Regions from separate parts of the Allobosea vestrisii genome, predicted to be linked through region 2. Evidence: predicted binding sites of a transcription regulator. Region 2 holds the regulator's gene; each other region holds the start of a gene.
What was found. Region 2 encodes LexA, which represses DNA repair genes until DNA is damaged. Its sites were predicted from a motif close to TGTTCNNNNTGTGTTCNG; they were not measured.

Region 1 (4,697 bases), 610 kb from region 2:
ATGGCGAGCGGCACCGCCTCAGTGACCTCGCAGCCACCGCCATAGGCAAGCCCGTTCACTGCCGCGATCACCGGCTTGCCGAAGGCTTCCAGCCGCGCCGTCAGGGCCTGGCCGCGGCGAACGAAATCGCGCACCGCCTGCTCCGGCCCGGCCGCAACGCTCTGCGAGAATTCGTGGATGTCGCCACCGGCCGAGAAGGCGCGCTCGCCGGCGCCAGTCAGGATCACCGCGCGGATGGACGGATCGACCTCGATCGCATCGAGCAGTTCGAGCATGCGGTCGATCAGCCCGTAGCTCAGTGCATTGAGCTTCTCGGGGCGGTTCAGCGTCAGCGTCGCGATCGCCTCGCGCTGTTGAATCAGGACGGGATCATTCTCGGGCATCGCCTTGGCCTTCTTCCGGTTTCGACCGGTCGAAGCTGCGCTCCGAGCTTGACGATGTATACTACCTGTACGGTATACATGAAGCATGGCCGAACCCGACAAGCCGACGCGCACCCGCATCATCGAGGCCGCCAGCAAGCTCTTCTATGGCGAGGGCATCCGCGCCGTCAGCGTCGACGCCGTCGCCGAGAAGGCAGGCGTCACCAAGCGCACGCTCTATTATCATTTCGAAAGCAAGGACGAGCTCGTCGCCGCCTATCTCGAGGCGCGCGACCAGCCCAATCTCAAGCTGATGGCCGGCTGGTTCGACAAGGCCGAAGGCGGGCTGCCGCAGAAGATCGAGGCGATCTTCCAGAACCTCGCGCGCTCGGCCCGGCATCCCCGCTGGAAAGGCTGCGGTTTCCTGCGCACCGCCGCCGAGCTCGCCAACCTGCCCGGCCATCCCGCCATCAAGATCGGCGCGCGCCACAAGGCCGGCTTCGAGCGGTGGCTCGCCGCCGCATGTGCCGACCACGGCGCCGCCGCGCCAGACGAGCTCGCCCGCCAGGTCGTGCTGCTGATGGACGGCGCCTTCTCGGTCATGCTCGTCCACCGCGACCCCGCCTATGTCGAGGCCGCCGGGCGCGCCGCCGCTGCTCTCGCCGCAGGCTCGTTTCGAGGCTAGCGCGTTGATCAGCACCGGGCTGCGATTTATCGTGCGCCCATGACGCGACGGCCCGTCCTCGCCTACACGTTGCTGCTGATCGTGCAGACCCTCTGCGCGCTGGTGATCCTCTTCCATATCCACACCGCCTTCCGCATCCTGGTTGAGCGGATCGGCCAGCAGCAGACGCTGCCGAGTGAGATTCTGGCGCAGGTCTGTGTGGCGGCGCTGCTCGGCCAATGCTGTTACTGGACGCGGCTTTATCTGCTGCCGGTGCCGCAAGGCTTCCGCAGCCTGCCTCTTGGACATGTCCTGGCGTTCGCCGCCCGTCTCGGGGCGATCGTCGGCGGCGCACTCGCCTCGATCTACTTCCTGCGCCATCTGCCGGAGCTGACGAAACTCTCTGACAGCTTCACCCTGGCCTGGCGCTCCAGCCTGCTCCTCGCGATCGTGTTCGCCGTCTACTGCTACACGCTGGAACTGGAGCGGCTCGCCGCCGCCTGGCAGGCCGAGCCGGAGGTTGAAGTCGGTCCCTCAGGCACGTCGGCGAGCGAACCAGAGCTTCAAGCCACGCAAGCGCTCCCGCGCCGCCTGCCCTAATGCAACTGCCCGCCGCCAGGCTGCGCTCGCCTTGATCCGGCCGATCACCACCTGCCGGATCGCGTCGATCCAGCCCATGATCCGGGCGAACCAGGGAATGGTGAGGAGTTGCGCCCGCCCGGCATGGTAGACGCGCTCGACCAGGAGGAAACCGGCGAGATGGCCGATCACCGTCGTGACGATGCCGGCCGTGAACGCTCCGCGCGCCAGGAACAGCAGGCCGAGCAGCTTCAGCGGCTCGACGATGGCGAAGGGAATCGCGAGAGCGATGAGCGCGCCATAGGGCGGCAGCCGTCCGATCGCCGCCTCGAGCCGCGCCACCAGCCGCAGCGAGGCGAACCGGGCGATCAGCGGCCGGTAGAGCGGCCACAGCAACTCGTCGAGCAGGATGACGAGCCCGACGACGATGTCGAGCGGGATGAGAAGCAGGCGGATCAGGGATTTGCGCATCAAGCCTCACGCTCCTCGGGCCGATCGTATTCGCTTCCCTGATCCACAACCAGCGCGCACTCAAACGAGAACAAAAAAGAACTTGCGAGAGAGAACAAACCATGACCATAGTCGTCTCCATGGCGCGGATTGAGATGTGGTCGCGCCCCTGCCATAAGGAGCGCACGTCGTGAATCAGGCGAATCTCAGGCTCGTGGAAGGCTCTTCGATGGATAAGGCCAAGGCGCTCGACGCAGCGCTCTCGCAGATCGAACGGGCTTTCGGCAAGGGCTCGATCATGCGCCTGGGCAAGAACCAGCAGGCGATCGAGATCGAGACGGTCTCGACCGGTTCGCTCGGCCTCGATATCGCGCTCGGCGTCGGCGGCCTGCCCCGGGGCCGCGTCATCGAGATCTATGGGCCTGAATCCTCCGGCAAGACCACGCTTGCACTCCACACCATCGCGGAAGCACAGAAGAAGGGCGGCGTCTGCGCCTTCGTCGATGCCGAGCATGCGCTCGACCCGGTCTATGCCCGCAAGCTCGGCGTCAATCTCGATGATCTTCTGATCTCCCAGCCAGACACCGGCGAGCAGGCGCTCGAGATCACCGACACGCTGGTCCGCTCTGGCGCTATCGACGTGCTCGTCATCGACTCGGTCGCTGCGCTGACGCCGCGCGCCGAGATCGAGGGTGAGATGGGCGACGTCCAGCCCGGCCTGCAGGCCCGCCTGATGAGCCAGGCGCTGCGCAAGCTCACCGCCTCGATCTCGCGCTCGAACTGCATGGTCATCTTCATCAACCAAATCCGCATGAAGATCGGCGTGATGTACGGCTCACCCGAGACCACCACCGGCGGCAATGCGTTGAAGTTCTACGCCTCGGTGCGCCTCGACATCCGCCGCGTCTCGACACTGAAGGAGCGCGACGAGGCGACCGGCAACCAGGTCCGCGTCAAGGTCGTCAAGAACAAGGTCGCGCCGCCCTTCAAACAGGTCGAGTTCGACATCATGTTCGGCGAGGGCATCTCGAAATCCGGCGAATTGATCGATCTCGGCGTCAAGGCCGGCATGGTCGAGAAATCGGGCTCCTGGTTCTCCTTCGACAGCCAGCGCCTTGGCCAGGGCCGCGAGAACGCCAAGGCCTTCCTCAAGGCCAACCCCGACGTCGCAGCAAAGATCGAAGCGACGATCCGGCAGAATTCCGGTCTCGTCGCCGAGCGCATCCTCGACAATGCCGACCCGAGCGCAGAGGACCTGGACGAGGGTGAGGCCTAAGCCTTCAAATCAAGGCACTGAGTTGTTAAGTCGACGGGCGGCCTTTGGGCCGCCCGTTTCCGTTTTGTGGTCAGCAGCTTGCCGGTACTGCGTCCTTGCGGGCGCTTTCTGGACAGGCGTAAGCGCGCTGACTAGAACCACTGCGCCGGGCCGGCCGGCCCCAGCATGAGCAGAGCCAAGATTGCGATGAGCGGCGTCAACGAGATCAGGTCGACCTTCCTCGACTACTTCAAGAAGAACGGCCACGAGGTGGTGCCGTCGAGCCCGCTCGTGCCGCGCAACGATCCGACGCTGATGTTCGCCAATTCCGGCATGGTGCAGTTCAAGAACGTCTTCACCGGCCAGGAGAAGCGGCCCTATTCGCGCGCCACCACGGCGCAGAAATGCGTGCGCGCCGGTGGCAAGCACAACGATCTCGACAATGTCGGCTACACCGCGCGCCATCACACCTTCTTCGAGATGCTGGGGAACTTCTCCTTCGGCGACTATTTCAAGGAACAGGCGATCACCCATGCCTGGACCCTGGTCACCCGCGAGTTCGGCCTGCCCAAGGAGAAACTGACGGTCACCGTCTACTCCGAGGACGACGAGGCGCATGCGCTCTGGAAGAAGATCGCCGGCCTGCCGGATTCGCGCATCATCCGGATCGCGACCTCCGACAATTTCTGGCGCATGGGCGACATCGGCCCGTGCGGCCCCTGCTCCGAGATCTTCTACGATCATGGCGACCATATCCCCGGTGGGCCTCCGGGCTCGCCCGACGAGGATGGCGACCGCTTCATCGAGATCTGGAATCTCGTGTTCATGCAGTACGAAGAGGCTGCGGGTGGCATCAGGACCAACCTGCCCCGGCCCTCGATCGACACCGGCATGGGCCTCGAGCGCGTCGCCGCCGTGCTCCAGGGCACGCATGACAATTACGGCATCGACCTGTTCGCGACGCTGATCCGTACCATCGCCGACCTCACCTCAGTGTCCTCTGAGGGGCCGATGAGTGCGAGCCACCGCGTCATCGCCGACCATCTGCGCTGCTCCGCCTTCCTGATCGCCGACGGCGTGCTGCCCTCGAATGAAGGCCGCGGCTATGTGCTGCGCCGGATCATGCGCCGCGGCATGCGTCATGCGCAGTTGCTCGGCGCCAAGGACCCGTTGATGCACAAGCTGGTGCCGGCGCTGGTGCGCGAAATGGGCCAGGCCTATCCTGAGCTGATCCGGGCCGAGGCACTGATCAGCGAGACGCTGAAGCTTGAGGAGAGCCGCTTCCGCACCACGCTGGCGCGCGGGCTGTCCATTCTCGACCAGGAAACGCAGGCGCTGGGTTCCGGCGACAAGCTCAAGGGCGACGTCGCCTTCACCCTCTATGACA
Region 2 (4,697 bases):
GCGGTCGCGCCAGCGCCCGTCATAACGCAGCGGCTTGCCCTCCGCGCGCGCTCTCTCGCGCATCTCCTCGAGTTCCTGCGGCGTCGCGTAGCAATAATAGGCCTTGCCGGCCGCGAGCATCTGCTCGGCGATCTCGCGATGGCGGGCGGCGCGCTGGAACTGGTAGACTGTCTGCCCGTCCCAATCGAGGCCGAGCCAGGCGAGGCCGTCGAGGATTGCTGCGATCGCACCCTCGGTCGAGCGCTCGCGATCGGTATCCTCGATGCGCAGCAGCATCTTGCCGCCATGGCGACGGGCATAGAGCCAGTTGAACAGTGCGGTGCGGGCACCGCCAATGTGCAGGAATCCGGTTGGCGACGGCGCAAAGCGCGTGACGACCGTATCGCTCATGAAAACAGGCTCCGGGGGAACGGGCGGGCAAAAAAGGCGAGGGCGGGCTGTAATGCGGGCCTCGGCCGGGGCTGACATCCGGCGCCGCCGCTGTAACATGGCTTGCCAGCCGCCGTTAAGAGCCTCCTGCGGGGAGGGGGCTCAGCATTCGCGCGATGGCGATGGGGGGACGGATGCTCTCCTACGGGCCAGACGAGCGCCGTAGCAGGGTGCGTGCCAGCGTGCTGGCTCTGCCGGCGCGCCTGCGACGCGTCGGTGGCTTCGCTTGGCCTGCATCCTTGCCGTTGTACGACTGGGGCGGTCGCATCCGCCAGGCACTCGACATCGAGGTCGAGCGGCGACGCCTGTTCAACTGGCTGCCGGTCTGCATGGGAGCTGGCGTACTGCTCTATTTCCTGGCGGATCGCGAGCCGGACCTTGGCGCGCCCCTGGCCGGACTGGCGCTATGTACGCTCGCCGCTTGGCTGACGCGGCGCCGCCATGCCGTCATGGCGGTGTGCATAGCGGCCGCAGCTGTCTTCGCCGGTTTCGCGGCGGCAGCCTGGCGAACTGCCGGCATCGCCGCGCCCGCGCTCGCGCGGAACCATGTCGGCAAGCTCACCCGGATTCGTCGAGGCGCTGGAGCAGCGCGACAAGGGCGTGCGGATCGTCGTGCAGGTCACGGACCTGCCGGGCATCCAGCTTGCACAGAGGCCGCGGCGGGTGCGCGTCACCACGCCGGTGACGACATTGAGGCCCGGTGACCATATCAGCACGACGGCGCGCCTGTTGCCGCCGCCCGGCCCGGCGCGCCCTGGCGGCTATGACTTTGCCCGCGACGCCTTCTTCCAGGGAATTGGCGCCGTCGGCAGCATCGCCGGCAAGATCGCGCTCACGCCGCCGCCGAGCCCGATGCCGCGCCGGCTTGCTCTGGCGGTCGCAATCGACCAGGCCCGCAACGCGCTGACCGAACGCATCGCGACGAGCGGCGGCGGGCAGGCCGGGGCTATGGCGGCGGCACTGGTCACCGGAAAGCGCGGGCTGATCAACGAAGCGACCAACAACGACCTGCGCGCCGCCGGCATCTACCACATCGTCTCGATCTCCGGCCTCCATATGGTGCTCGCCGCCGGAACGATCTTCTGGCTGGCGCGGGCGCTGCTCGCGCTGTCGCAGACGGCAGCGCTCCATTGGCCGGTGAAGAAGCTCGCGGCGCTCGCCGCCATGGCTGGCGCCACCGGTTACTGCGTCTTCTCGGGCGCCGAGGTCGCGACGGTGCGCTCGCTGATCATGACGCTGGTGATGCTGGGGGCGATCCTGGTCGACCGGCCGGCGCTCTCGATGCGCAATCTCGCGCTCGCTGCGATCATCGTGCTGCTGCGCGAACCCGAGGCAGTGCTTGGCCCAAGCTTCCAGATGTCGTTCGGGGCGGTCGCGGCGTTGATCGCCTTCGCCGAGCGTTGGCAAGAGCGCCCGCCCGACGCGGCGGCCGCGTCCTGGCCCTGGCCACTGCGGCCGCTCTGGCTCTCGGCTGTGGGTATCGTGACCACGACCATGGTCGCGACAGCGGCGACGGCGCCCTTTGGCGTCTTCCACTTCCAGACCTTCAATCCGTTCGGCCTGCTCGGCAATGCGCTGGCGCTGCCCTTCGTCTCGCTGATCGTGATGCCGGCGGCCGTCTTCGGCGTGCTGGCCTATCCGTTCGGGCTCGACTGGCCGGCCTGGGCGTTGATGGGCTGGGCGTCCGGCCTCGTGCTCCAGGTTGCCCATTGGGTCGCCGGCATCGACCGCTCCACCGTCGTGCTGCCGGCCTTCGACTCTCTTGCTCTGATCCTGTTCTCGCTGTCGCTGCTGTGGCTGACACTATGGACGACGGCGCTGCGCTTCCTCGCCGCGCTGCCGCTGGTCGGCGGCCTTGCGCTGGCCTCGGCACCGTCGCGGCCGGACATCCTGATCGAGCGCGACGGCTCGGGCGTGCTGGTGCGTGGGCCGGAGGGGAAGATGGTGCTGGCGGGCAAGCCGAGCCGCTTCGTGCTGACGCAATGGCTGCATGCCGACGGCGATTCCCGGTCGCCCGACGATGCCGACTTGCGCGAGGGGGGCCGCCTGCGATGCGCGCGGCTGCGTCATCCGCCTGCCGGATGGCCGTAGCGTCACCTATACGCGCGACCGCACCGCTTTGGTCGAGGACTGCCAGCGAGCCGATCTTGTGGTGACGTCGCTCTATTGGAGCGCGCCTTGCGCTGCCCGATTGATCGACCGCAGCGCGCTCATGCGCGACGGCGCGACCGCCTATCATGCGGCCCGCGGCGGCTGGCGCGCGCTAACGGCCGACGAGGCGACCCGCCTGCGTCCGTGGACCCGTGCGCGGCCGGAAACGAGGCCAGCACCCGAGCCCACTGCTGTGCCGGTACCCGCGGCTGCGGAGCCCGCACAGGATGCCGAGGTATTTCAGTAACGTCGCATCAGGTTGACGAGGCGGCCCTGGATCTTGACCCGGTCCGGCCCGAGCACGCGCGTCTCGTAGGCGGGATTGGCGGCTTCGAGCGCGATCGAGGAGCCGCGCTTGCGCAAGCGCTTCAGCGTCGCTTCCTCGTCGTCGATCAGGGCGACGATGATGTCGCCTGTATTGGCGCTGTCCTGCTTGCGGATCACGACCGTGTCGCCGTCGAGGATACCGGCCTCGATCATCGAATCGCCGCGAACTTCGAGCGCATAATGCTCGCCGCCGCCCAGCATATCGGCTGGCATAGAGACGCTATGGCTGCGGTCCTGGATCGCCGAGATCGGCGTGCCGGCGGCGATGCGGCCCATGACGGGGATCGAGACGGTGGAGCGTCCGCTCTCCTCGGCGCCCGCGGGGCGCGGCTTCGCCAAGGTGGCTGCCGGTGCCGGCGGGGTCTGGCCGAGCCCGCCCTGGACGATTGAGGGGCTGAAGCGGGCGCGCTGCGCCTGCTGGCCGCCGATGCCGTCCGGCATCTTGATGACTTCGAGTGCCCGCGCCCGGTTGGGGAGCCGGCGAATGAAGCCGCGCTCTTCCAGCGCCATGATCAGCCGGTGGATGCCGGATTTGGAGCGCAGGTCGAGCGCGTCCTTCATTTCGTCGAAGGAGGGCGGTACGCCGGATTCGCGCAGGCGCTCGTGGATGAAGCGGAGCAGTTCGAACTGTTTGCGTGTCAGCATGGTCGCGCCGCTCGCCTCTCGGGCTAGAATCGAAACAAAGCACGAACACCATACCTGTTCGCTTTGTGTTCCGCAAGGCACGCCTTGTCGTAACGCGACCCAGTCAGCGCAGTCGAATGATCCGGCAGGGATCGCCCGCTGTGGCTGCCTCGGCGAAGACCTGGCGGATCACCAGGGCCTCGGCGCGCGACAGGTTCGCCAGCATCGACGAATCCTGCTTGGCAAAGGGCCTGACGCGCCGCTCGCCATCGACGGTTTCGAAAGTGGCGCGCAGATAGTCTTGGCGCTCGTCATTGGCCGGCAGATCGGCGGCGAGGATGGCGGGCTCGCTGCGGTCGCGCTCGGGATCATCGATGCCGAGCAGGGCCTCGACCAGCGGGATGGCAAAGAGATGCCCGCAGACGATCGAGGAGACCGGGTTGCCCGGCAGGCCGAGCGCGACCATGGCGCCGAGGCGGCCCATCATCATCGGCTTGCCCGGGCGCATCGCGATCTTCCAGAAGCCGAGCGCCATGCCCTGCGCCTTCAGCGCCGCCTGGACGAGATCGTGCTCGCCGACCGAGGCGCCGCCGAGTGTGATCAGGACATCGGCCCCGGCCTTGCGGGCCGCCTCGATCTTGCCGGCGAGGTCGGGATGGTTGTCGCGGGCGATGCCGAGATCGAGCGCCGTGCCGCCGGCCTGCTCGACGAGCGCGGCGAGGGCGAAGCTGTTGGAGGCGACGATCTGGTCGGGGCCGACCGGCTCGCCGGGCAGGACGAGCTCGTCGCCGGTGGCGAGAATCGCAACCAGCGGCTTGCGGCGGACGGCGAGCGTCGGATGCCCGGCGGCCGCGGCGAGGCCGAGCGCGGCGCTGTCGAGCCGGCGACCGGCTTTCAGCAGGACCTCGCCGGTCCTGAAGTCGAGCCCCGCTAGCCGGACGAATTGGCCCTGATCGGTGGGTTTGGTGACACGGATCACCGGGCCGCCCACACCCTCTGCATGTTCCTGAATGAGGATCGTGTCCGCGCCCGCGGGCAGCGGTGCTCCGGTAAATATTCGTACCGTCTCGCCAAGAGAAATCTTGCCGGGGAAGCCGCGGCCAGCGGCGGATTCGCCGATGACGCGAAGCTGCGCGCCCCGGGCCAAGTCCTCGCCGCGCACGGCA
Region 3 (4,697 bases), 1.6 Mb from region 2:
GCCAGGGGATCGAGGATGACGGCGGCCGCTACGACCGGGCCGGCGAGTGGGCCGCGCCCGACCTCGTCCACGCCGGCGACGCGAGCGCGCCCGGCAATCATTGCGGCCTGTTCGCGGCTGAAATCGGCGGTCATGGCTCCGCTATGCCAGATCATGGCGCGAAGGTCTGCCGCCGGCTGGATCACATCCACAGTTCAGCCCGGGTCCAGGAAGAACGCGCGTAGCGCTTCCGCCGTCGCCATCGGGCGCTCTTCCGGGAAGAAATGCCCGCCTGCCATCGCGCTGCCCTCGACCTCGTCAGCCCAGCGACGCCAGATCGCGAGCGGCCCGCCGTCGGCTTCATACCACTGCGCCAGCGCGCCCTCGGCGCTCCACAGGGCGAGCACCGGGCAGGCGATACGCCGCTCGTTTCGCTGGTCCTCGGCGTCATGTTCGCGATCGATTGCGGCAGCCGCCCGGTACTCCTCGCAGATCGCATGGATATGGTCGGCATCGCTTAGGGCTGCGACATAGGCTTTGCGCGCGGCCGGTGAGAACGTCGAGGCCGGGGTCCCCCAGCCATTGAGGGCGCTGTCGACGATCGCCTCCGGAGCCGCGGCGATGAGCCGCTCTGGCAAGGGCTCCGGTTGGGCGAGCAGCGCCCAAGGCCAGAAGCTGAGGGCGAAGCGGGCATCGGCCCGATCCCAGGCTTCGGCTGTTGGCACGATGTCGAACACGGCGAGCTTCGTGATCCGCTCGGGATGGTCGAGCGCCAGACGATAGGCGACGCGGCCACCGCGATCGTGCCCGGCCACGGCGAAGTGCTTGAAGCCCAGTTTCTCCATGACGGCGACCATGTCAGCGGCGAGCGCCCGCTTGCTGTAGGGCACATGGTCGGTGGTCGAGGATGGGCAGGAACTTGCGCCATAGCCGCGCAGATCGGCGCAGATGACGGTGAATTCCTCCGCCAGTAGCGGAGCCACGTCCCGCCACATCAGATGCGTCTGCGGAAAGCCGTGCAGCAGCAGGAGTGGTGGGCCGGAGCCCATCCTGCGCAGGAATATCGCAGCTTCCTCCGTTTCAATGATCTCGTTGCTGAAATCGTCCATGCCGACCTCCGCTTCCTCTGGCGGAAACGCGCAGCAGGTCGATCGGTGCCGCCATGCCCCAGACTGGAGCGATCAGAACAGGCTGAGCTGCGCCTTCTCCTTCTCCGGCTTGACGAAGAGGTCGGTGCGCAGCCGCAGCCGCGTGCTGTTGAAGCCGAGCCGCTCGGCCGCCATCTCGAAGCGCCGGCCGATCATCCAGGCATACGGGCCGGAACCGACCTGGCGCTGGCCCCAGGCGGCATCGTAATCCTTGCCGCCGCGGGTCGAGCGGATCAGCGAGACGACATGGCGCATCTTGTCGGGGTGATGCGTCACCAGCCAGTCCTGCACGATGTCCTTCACCTCGAGCGGCAGGCGCAGCAGCACATAGCCGGCCTCGCGCGCCCCCGCCGCTTTCGCGGCATCCAGGATGCGCTCGATCTCGTGCTCGTTGATCGCTGGCACGATCGGCGCGACCAGCACGGTCACCGGAATGCCGGCTTCCGACAGCCTGCGGATCGTTTCGATCCGCTTGGCGGGCGAAGCGGCGCGCGGCTCCATGTCGCGGGCGAGCTTTGGATCGAGCGTCGTCACCGAGAGCGCGACCTTGACCAGCCCCTTTGCCGCCATCGGTGCGAGGATATCGATGTCGCGTTGCACCAGCGCCGATTTGGTGACGATGCCGACCGGATGGTTGAACTTCGCCAGCACTTCGAGGATTCCGCGCATGATCCGCAGCTTCTTCTCGATCGGCTGGTAGGCATCGGTATTGGTGCCGATCGCGATGGTGCGGGGTTGGTAGCTCGGCGAGGACAGCTCCTTTTCCAGCAGCAGCGCCGCGTCCGGCTTGGCGGTCAGCTTGCTTTCGAAGTCGAGCCCGGGCGACAGCCCGAGATAGGCATGGCTCGGCCGCGCGAAGCAGTAGACGCAGCCATGCTCGCAGCCGCGATAGGGGTTGATCGAACGGTCGAACGAGATATCGGGCGAATCATTGCGTGTAATGATCGTCCGCGGCTTCTCGACCGAGACCTCGGTCTTGAACGCCGGCAGCTCGCCGAGCGAGCCCCAGCCGTCATCCTCGCTGATGCGGGTCTCGGCTTCATAGCGGCCGCCGGGATTGATCGTCGCGCCGCGTCCGCGCCGCCGCTCCGGGTCGATCTGGCTGCCGACATGGGCGAGCGGATCGACCGGTGCGAGCCGCACCGGCGCCGAGACGCTTCCCGGCTCGCTGTCGCGGCGTTTCAGCGGTTGCGTCCTGGCTGAGGGTCTGGCCTGCAGCATGGCTTCGTCTCCCGGCGGAATCGGTTGATCCGAGACCAAGGAATGTGAACATAACAGGAACAAAATGCAAGTGACAGGATTGCGACATGTTGCACTGCGTCATAAGCTGATCCCCCATGATCACCGCCGTCATCCGGGCCAATCGCGACGTCGAAGCGCTCGCAGCGACCTTGTCCGTGCTGATTCCCGCGGTCGCGCAGGGCGTGATCGGCCATGCCGTGGTGATCGACGAGGCAAATGACGCTGCGATCGAGCGTCTCGCCGACGAGACCGGCGCCAGCTATGTCAGGGCCAAGAATCTGGCCAGGAACGGCGAGGCCTGGTCCAGCGGGGTCGCGCAGGCGCGCGGCGACTGGGTCATCCTGCTCGAAGCCGGCGATCTGCCCGAGCCGCAATGGACGCCGAGCATCGAGCGGCATTTGCTGACGATGGCGATGCGGCCGGCCTTGATGCCGCTGCGCGGCATGGCCGCGGCGCTGCGCGAATGGGGCGCAGTCTCGCTGCGCTCGCGCCACGTCAGGGCCGGGCTCCTGGCGCCCAAGACGCAAATCCTGTCCGGCCGGCTGGCGCGTGCGCCGCGCCGGCTCACCGTGCGTCGCGAGCGCGCCGAAGGCTGAGCCGTCAGAGCTGGTTCGTCTTGAAGGTGTCGCAGCTCTGCATCGAGCCGGATTTGAAGCCCGTGTTGAACCAGCGCGTGCGCTGTGCCGACGAGCCATGCGTGAAGGAATCCGGCACGACGACGCCGCGGCCCTGTTGCTGCAGCTTGTCGTCGCCGATCGCAGAGGCGGAGCGCATCGCCTCGTCGATGTCGCCGGGCTGGATGCGGTCCATCGCCTGGATGTTATAGGCCCAGACGCCGGCGAAGCAGTCGGCCTGCAATTCGACCCGTACCGAAAGCTGGTTCGATTCGCGCTCGGAGACCCGTTGGCGCATCTCGTTCACCTTCGGCAGGATGCCGATCAGGTTCTGGATGTGATGGCCGATCTCGTGGCCGACGACATAGGCATAGGCAAAGTCGCCGCCGCCACCGAGCTTGCGCTGCATCTCCTGGAAGAAGGAGAGGTCGAGATAGACCCGCTGGTCGTTGGGGCAATAGAACGGCCCCATCGCCGCCTGCGCCGTGCCGCAGCCTGAGCGGTCGACGCCGCTGAACAGCACCAGCTTTGGTGGCACATATTTGCGGTTGGCCTGCTGCGGCAGCACCTTGCTCCAGACATCCTCGTTCTGCGCCAGCACGGCCGAGACGAAGCGGCCCATCTCGTCCTGTGGCGGACCGGCCGATTTGCGCTGCTCCTGCGTCGGCGCAGTGCGCCCGCCGATGCCACCGATCAGTTCGGCCCCGCCGATCAGCAGGCGCGGATCGATGCCGAGCGCCCAGCCGAGCAGGCCGAGCACGACCATGGTACCGATGCCGATACCGCCGCGTCCGCCGGGAAGGCCGGCATATTCGCCGCCACCCCCGCCACGCCGGTCCTCAAGATTGTCGGACTGGCGATAATCTTCCCAACGCATGCGCGAACCCTTGTTGCAGCGCCGCCAATGTCGGCGACGCGGCGGCCGAACTCAAGTCCCGTTGCGCAGGCGGCCTCAATGATAGCCGCTATCGGCCTTCACCTTGCCGCGGAAGGTCCAGTACACGAAGGCCGTGTAGAACAGGATCATCGGCAGGAGAAAGCTGACGCCGATCAGTACGAAGATGTGCGAACTCGGAGCCGCTGCGGTGTCCCAGATCGTCAGGCCGGGTGGCACCAGATAGGGATAGTTCGAGATCGCCAGGCCGAGGAAGCAGAGCAGGAAGATCGCGATGGTGAAGGCGAAGGGCGTGAACTCGTGGTTCCCGTGCAGTCGCTTCCAAACCATGTAGCCGCAGAAGGCGGTCAGCACCGGGAACGGCCAGAGCAGCAACAGATTCGAGGGCGTGAACCAGCGCTCGGCGATGCGCGGATGGGCATAAGGCGTCCATAGCGAGACCAGCGCGGCAAAGGCGAGCAGGCAAAGCAGCAGGGTCTTGGCCTGGCGCCGGGCGCGATCGGCCACCGCCCCTTCCGTCTTGAAGACCAGCCAGGTCGCGCCGAGCAGGGCGTAGCCGACGACGACGCCGGCTCCGCACATCAGCGAGAATGGCGTCAGCCAGTCGAACGGGCCGCCGGCGAACTGGTTATCGACGACCTTCACGCCCTGGATCAGCCCGCCGAGGATGACGCCTTGCGAGAAGGCAGCGGTGGTGGAGCCGAGCCAGAACGCCAGATCCCAGATCCGGTGCTTCGGCTTGGCGACCCAGCGGAACTCGAAGGCGACGCCGCGGAAGATCAGCGACAGCAGCATCAGCGTCACCGGCAGGTACAAGGC
Region 4 (4,697 bases), 740 kb from region 2:
CCGCCTTCGGGGCCGAGGTCGAGGACCCAGTCGGCGGTCTTGATCACTTCGAGATTGTGCTCGATCACCACCACGGAATTGCCCTGCTCGACCAGCTCGTGCAGCACCTCCATCAGCTTGGCGACGTCGTGGAAATGCAGGCCGGTGGTCGGCTCGTCGAGGATGTAGAGGGTGCGGCCGGTGGCGCGCTTGCTGAGCTCCTTGGAGAGCTTGACGCGCTGCGCCTCGCCGCCCGAGAGCGTCGTCGCCTGCTGGCCGACCTTGACATAGTCGAGGCCGACGCGGGCGAGCGTCACCATCTTCTCGCGGATCGAGGGCACGGCCTTGAACAGCGTCTTGGCCTCCTCGACCGACATGTCGAGCACGTCGGCGATCGACTTGTCGCGGTATTTCACCTCGAGCGTCTCGCGGTCATAGCGCTTGCCCTTGCAGACATCGCAGGTGACGTAGACGTCGGGCAGGAAATGCATCTCGATCTTGATGACGCCGTCGCCCTGGCAGGCCTCGCAGCGACCGCCCTTGACGTTGAACGAGAAGCGGCCGGCCTGGTAGCCGCGCGCCTTGGCCTCGGGCAGGCCGGCGAACCATTCGCGGATCGGCGTGAAGGCGCCGGTATAGGTCGCGGGATTCGAGCGCGGGGTGCGGCCGATCGGCGACTGGTCGATGTCGATGACCTTGTCGAGATGCTCCATGCCCTCGATGCGGTCATGGCTCGCCGGATGCTCGATCGAGCCGTTGAGCTTGCGCGCGATCGCCTTGTAGAGCGTGTCGATGATCAGCGTCGACTTGCCGCCGCCCGACACGCCGGTGATGCAGGTGAACAGGCCGAGCGGGATGTCGACCGTGACGTCCTTGAGGTTGTTGCCGCGGGCGCCGACGATCTTTAGCGAGCGGCCCTTCTGCGGCTTGCGGCGCTTCAGCGGGACAGGGACGCTCATCTCGCCGGTGAGGTATTTGCCGGTGAGCGAGTTCGGGTCGTCCAAAATGTCCTGCGGCGTGCCCTTGGCGACGATCTCGCCGCCATGGATGCCGGCGCCGGGGCCGACATCGACGACATAATCGGCGGTCATGATCGCGTCCTCGTCATGCTCGACGACGATCACGGTGTTGCCGAGGTCGCGCAGGCGGCGCAGCGTGCCGAGCAGGCGCTCATTGTCGCGCTGGTGCAGGCCGATCGAGGGCTCGTCGAGCACATAGAGCACGCCGGTGAGGCCCGAACCGATCTGCGACGCCAGCCGGATGCGTTGGCTCTCGCCGCCCGACAGTGTGCGCGAGCCCCGCGCCAGCGTCAGGTATTCGAGGCCGACATCGAGCAGGAAGGTCAGCCGGTCGCGGATTTCTTTCAGGATGCGCGGGGCGATCTCGTTCTGCTTGTGCGAGAGGCGCGAGGGCAGGGCGCTGACCCAGGCGAGCGCGTCCTTGACCGAGAGCTGCGAGATCTCGCCGATATGGCGCATGTCGATCTTGACCGCCAGCGCCTCGGGCTTGAGCCGGAAGCCGGCGCAGGCGGCGCAGGGCGTCTCCGACATGAAGCGGCCGATCTCCTCGCGGGCCCAGTCGCTCTCGGTCTCCTTCCAGCGCCGCTCCATATTGGTGATCACGCCCTCGAAGGGCTTCTTCACCTCATAGGCACGCAGGCCGTCGTTGTAGGCCATGCGCACCGCCTCGGTGCCGGTGCCGAACAGGATCGCGTCGCGGGCGCTCTGCGGCAGCTCGCTCCAGGGCTTGGTGGTCGAGAAGCCGAAATGCTTGGCAAGCGCATCGAGCGTCTGGCCGTAATAGGGCGAGGTCGACTTGGCCCAGGGCGCGATCGCGCCCTTCTTCAGGCTGAGCCCATGATCCGGGACGATCATCTCGGGATCGATCCGCATCTCGTGGCCGAGGCCGTCGCAGACCGGGCAGGCGCCGAACGGGTTGTTGAACGAGAACAGCCGGGGCTCGATCTCGGGGATGGTGAAGCCGGAGACCGGGCAGGCGAACTTGGAGGAGAAGGTGACGCGGCGAGCCTCGCCGTTCTCCTGCTTCTCGTCGGCATATTCGAAGACGGCGATGCCGTCGGCGAGGTCGAGCGCCTGCTCCAGCGAGTCGGCGAGGCGGGCGCCGAGATCGGGACGGATGACGATGCGGTCGACCACCACGTCGATGTCGTGCTTGAACTTCTTGTCGAGAACAGGCGCATCCGGGATCTCGTAGAACTCGCCATTGACCTTGACGCGCTGGAAGCCGCGCTTCAGCCAGTCGGCCATCTCCTTGCGGAACTCGCCCTTGCGGCCGCGGACGACGGGCGCCAGCAGGTAGCCGCGGGTCTTCTCCGGTAGTTCGACCAGCCGGTCGACCATCTGCTGCACGGTCTGGCTCTCGATCGGCAGGCCGGTCGCCGGCGAATAGGGGATGCCGGTCCGCGCCCAGAGCAGGCGCATATAGTCGTGGATCTCGGTGACCGTGCCGACCGTCGAGCGCGGGTTCTTCGAGGTCGTCTTCTGCTCGATTGAGATCGCCGGCGAGAGCCCGTCGATCTGGTCGACATCGGGCTTCTGCATCATCTCGAGGAACTGGCGGGCATAGGCCGAGAGCGACTCGACATAACGGCGCTGGCCCTCCGCATAGATCGTGTCGAAGGCGAGCGAGGACTTGCCCGAGCCGGACAGCCCGGTGAATACCACCAGCTTGTCGCGCGGAATCGCGAGATCGACATTCTTCAGATTGTGCTCGCGCGCGCCGCGCACGGAGATGACGCGGGCGTTCGGATCGGCCGCACGGTTGCGGTCGAACATGTCTTCCAGCGTCGCGGCCTGTTCGGCGAGCGTGGTCTTGCGAGCCATGGTGGTGTCCGAATTGAGCTAAGCCGTACAGATAGGGCAATCGCCGTGCCGTGCCAGTGCGGCCGGGCGGGAGGCCGGCATGAGTAGCACGCAACCGCGGATGTTGCCGCATTGTTCCGGTGCGGTGTGCTGACAGCGGTTGTCAGGAGCGTGGCAGGCTGCGGAAGCGCTGCCGGAGCAGGATCGCTGCGACGAGCATGGCGAGCGCCAGCACCCCGGAGAGGATCAGCGCCGCCGAGGCTCCGTAACGCTCGATAAGCAGCGCATAGCCGAGCGGCGCAGCGGCCGAGAGGAAGAAGCCCGGCGCCAGCAGGCGGCCGACATAGGCGCCATAGCTCCTGGGATCGAACAGCATCAGCGGCAGCGTGCCGCGCGTGATCGTCAGCACGCCATTGCCGGCACCATAGGCAAAGGCGAAAGCGAGTGCCGCGATGGCGCTCGCCCCGCCGGCGAGGCCGACGACGAAGCAGAGCGGCAGCACCAGGCAGGCGACGAGGTTGAGGTCGAACGGGCTGGTGCGGGAGCCGAACAGCACCTCGCCGAGCCGCGCCAGCGACTGGCCGATGCCGCGCGTCGCGCCGATCCAGACCGCAGCAGCGGCGGGCAGGCCGAGCCCGGCGAGGATGCCGATCATATGCGCCGACATGCCGGCGTTGAGGATGCCGGCGAAGGTGACGATCAGCGCGTACAAGATGCCGGCGAAGCGGGTATCCGCCGGGCTGAGTGTGGTGCTGGGTTTCGCTGTGGCCGCACTGGGCAAAGGCCGTGCCGAGCCGGCCGGCAGCGTCAGGTGCAAGGGCAAAGTGAGCAGCGCGAAGCCGGCATAGGCGATGAGCGCGCCGCGCCAGCCGAATTGCTCGGCGAGCGCATGGCCGAGGGGCCAGAACACCGTCGAAGCGAGGCCTCCGAGCAAAGTGATCTGCGCGATCGGCCGTCGCGCCGCGCTGCCGCCGATATAGGCGAGCGCGGCGAAGGCGGCGTCGTAGAGCGTGAGCCGCATGGCGAGGCCGAGGCAGACCCAGGCGGCATAGTAGGCAGGAATCGTCTGCGCAAAGGCGAGGCCGAGGCAGCCGGCGGCGGTGAGCAGCGACCCGGCGCACATCACCGCCCTGCCGCCATGGCGGTCGATCAATCGGCCGACCGCGCCGGAGGTCAGCCCCATCACCAGCAGGCCGGCCGAGAGTCCGCCATGGATGATCGCCTGCGACCAGCCGAGTTCGGCTGCGATCCGCTCGCCGAAGGCGCCGACCAGATAATAGGAGATACCCCAGGAGATGAGCTGCGCCAGCCCGAGGCAGAAGACGGTGCTGCGAGGGATCATGTGGGGCTCATCGGCGGTTGGTCCTGGACAACCGCGGCGGAGGGGAGGCGCCTCCCTTCCCCCCTTGCGGGGAAGGGTATGGGGATGGGGGCGGCCGACCGGGTACAACGCTGCTTGTACTGGCCGGCGGGATTGATCTGTAAGCGGGTCACTTTGACTTTTCGCCCCCACCCCTACCCCTCCCCACAAGGGGGAGGGGTTAGCGTCTCGCATGCTTTCGCGGAGGAACCTCCTCCGGGGATCAGGCATAGATCCCGGATCTCCGCTTCGCTGCGTCCGGGATGACCCGAGCTTGGGGCTCGATGGCACTACCTCGCCCCGCTGGGCAGCGTCTCGTCGCCGGGGCCGAGGCTGCGCTGCATCAGGACAGCGTCGACCCAGCGGCCGAACTTGAAGCCGGTCGAGCGCAAGGTACCGACGGGCTCGAAACCGAAGCGGCGGTGCAGGCCTATCGAGCCGGCATTGCCGCTGTCCCCGATATTGGCGAGCATCTGGCGCCAGGGGCCGGCCTCGCACCGGTCGATCAGTGCGCCGAGCAAGGTCGAGCCGATCTT

Region 1: recA (recombinase RecA) is a predicted target of LexA. The motif match lies at 2,167-2,184, and genes of this name have one in related genera.
Region 3: QO058_RS23100 (PA0069 family radical SAM protein) is a predicted target of LexA. The motif match lies at 2,393-2,410, and genes of this name have one in related genera.
Region 4: uvrA (excinuclease ABC subunit UvrA) is a predicted target of LexA. The motif match lies at 2,924-2,941, and genes of this name have one in related genera.

What each region holds. Positions count from the first base shown of each region.
Region 1 covers NZ_CP126307.1:997,357-1,002,053, forward strand. The annotation lists gene QO058_RS04855 (crotonase/enoyl-CoA hydratase family protein) at 1-383, opposite strand, end outside; gene QO058_RS04860 (TetR/AcrR family transcriptional regulator) at 469-1,047, shown strand; gene QO058_RS04865 (hypothetical protein) at 1,087-1,626, shown strand; gene QO058_RS04870 (hypothetical protein) at 1,561-2,079, opposite strand; gene recA (recombinase RecA) at 2,285-3,331, shown strand; gene alaS (alanine--tRNA ligase) at 3,518-4,697, shown strand, end outside.
Region 2 covers NZ_CP126307.1:387,292-391,988, reverse strand. The annotation lists partial or broken gene gltX (glutamate--tRNA ligase) at 1-390, opposite strand, end outside; gene QO058_RS01875 (ComEC/Rec2 family competence protein) at 976-2,520, shown strand; gene lexA (transcriptional repressor LexA) at 2,821-3,552, opposite strand; gene QO058_RS01865 (molybdopterin molybdotransferase MoeA) at 3,656-4,697, opposite strand, start outside.
Region 3 covers NZ_CP126307.1:4,703,203-4,707,899, forward strand. The annotation lists gene QO058_RS23090 (ribonuclease HII) at 1-134, opposite strand, end outside; gene QO058_RS23095 (alpha/beta fold hydrolase) at 195-1,088, opposite strand; gene QO058_RS23100 (PA0069 family radical SAM protein) at 1,161-2,348, opposite strand; gene QO058_RS23105 (hypothetical protein) at 2,465-2,965, shown strand; gene ypfJ (KPN_02809 family neutral zinc metallopeptidase) at 2,970-3,860, opposite strand; gene cydB (cytochrome d ubiquinol oxidase subunit II) at 3,936-4,697, opposite strand, start outside.
Region 4 covers NZ_CP126307.1:5,584,064-5,588,760, forward strand. The annotation lists gene uvrA (excinuclease ABC subunit UvrA) at 1-2,822, opposite strand, end outside; gene QO058_RS27585 (MFS transporter) at 2,965-4,143, opposite strand; gene QO058_RS27590 (GNAT family N-acetyltransferase) at 4,452-4,697, opposite strand, start outside.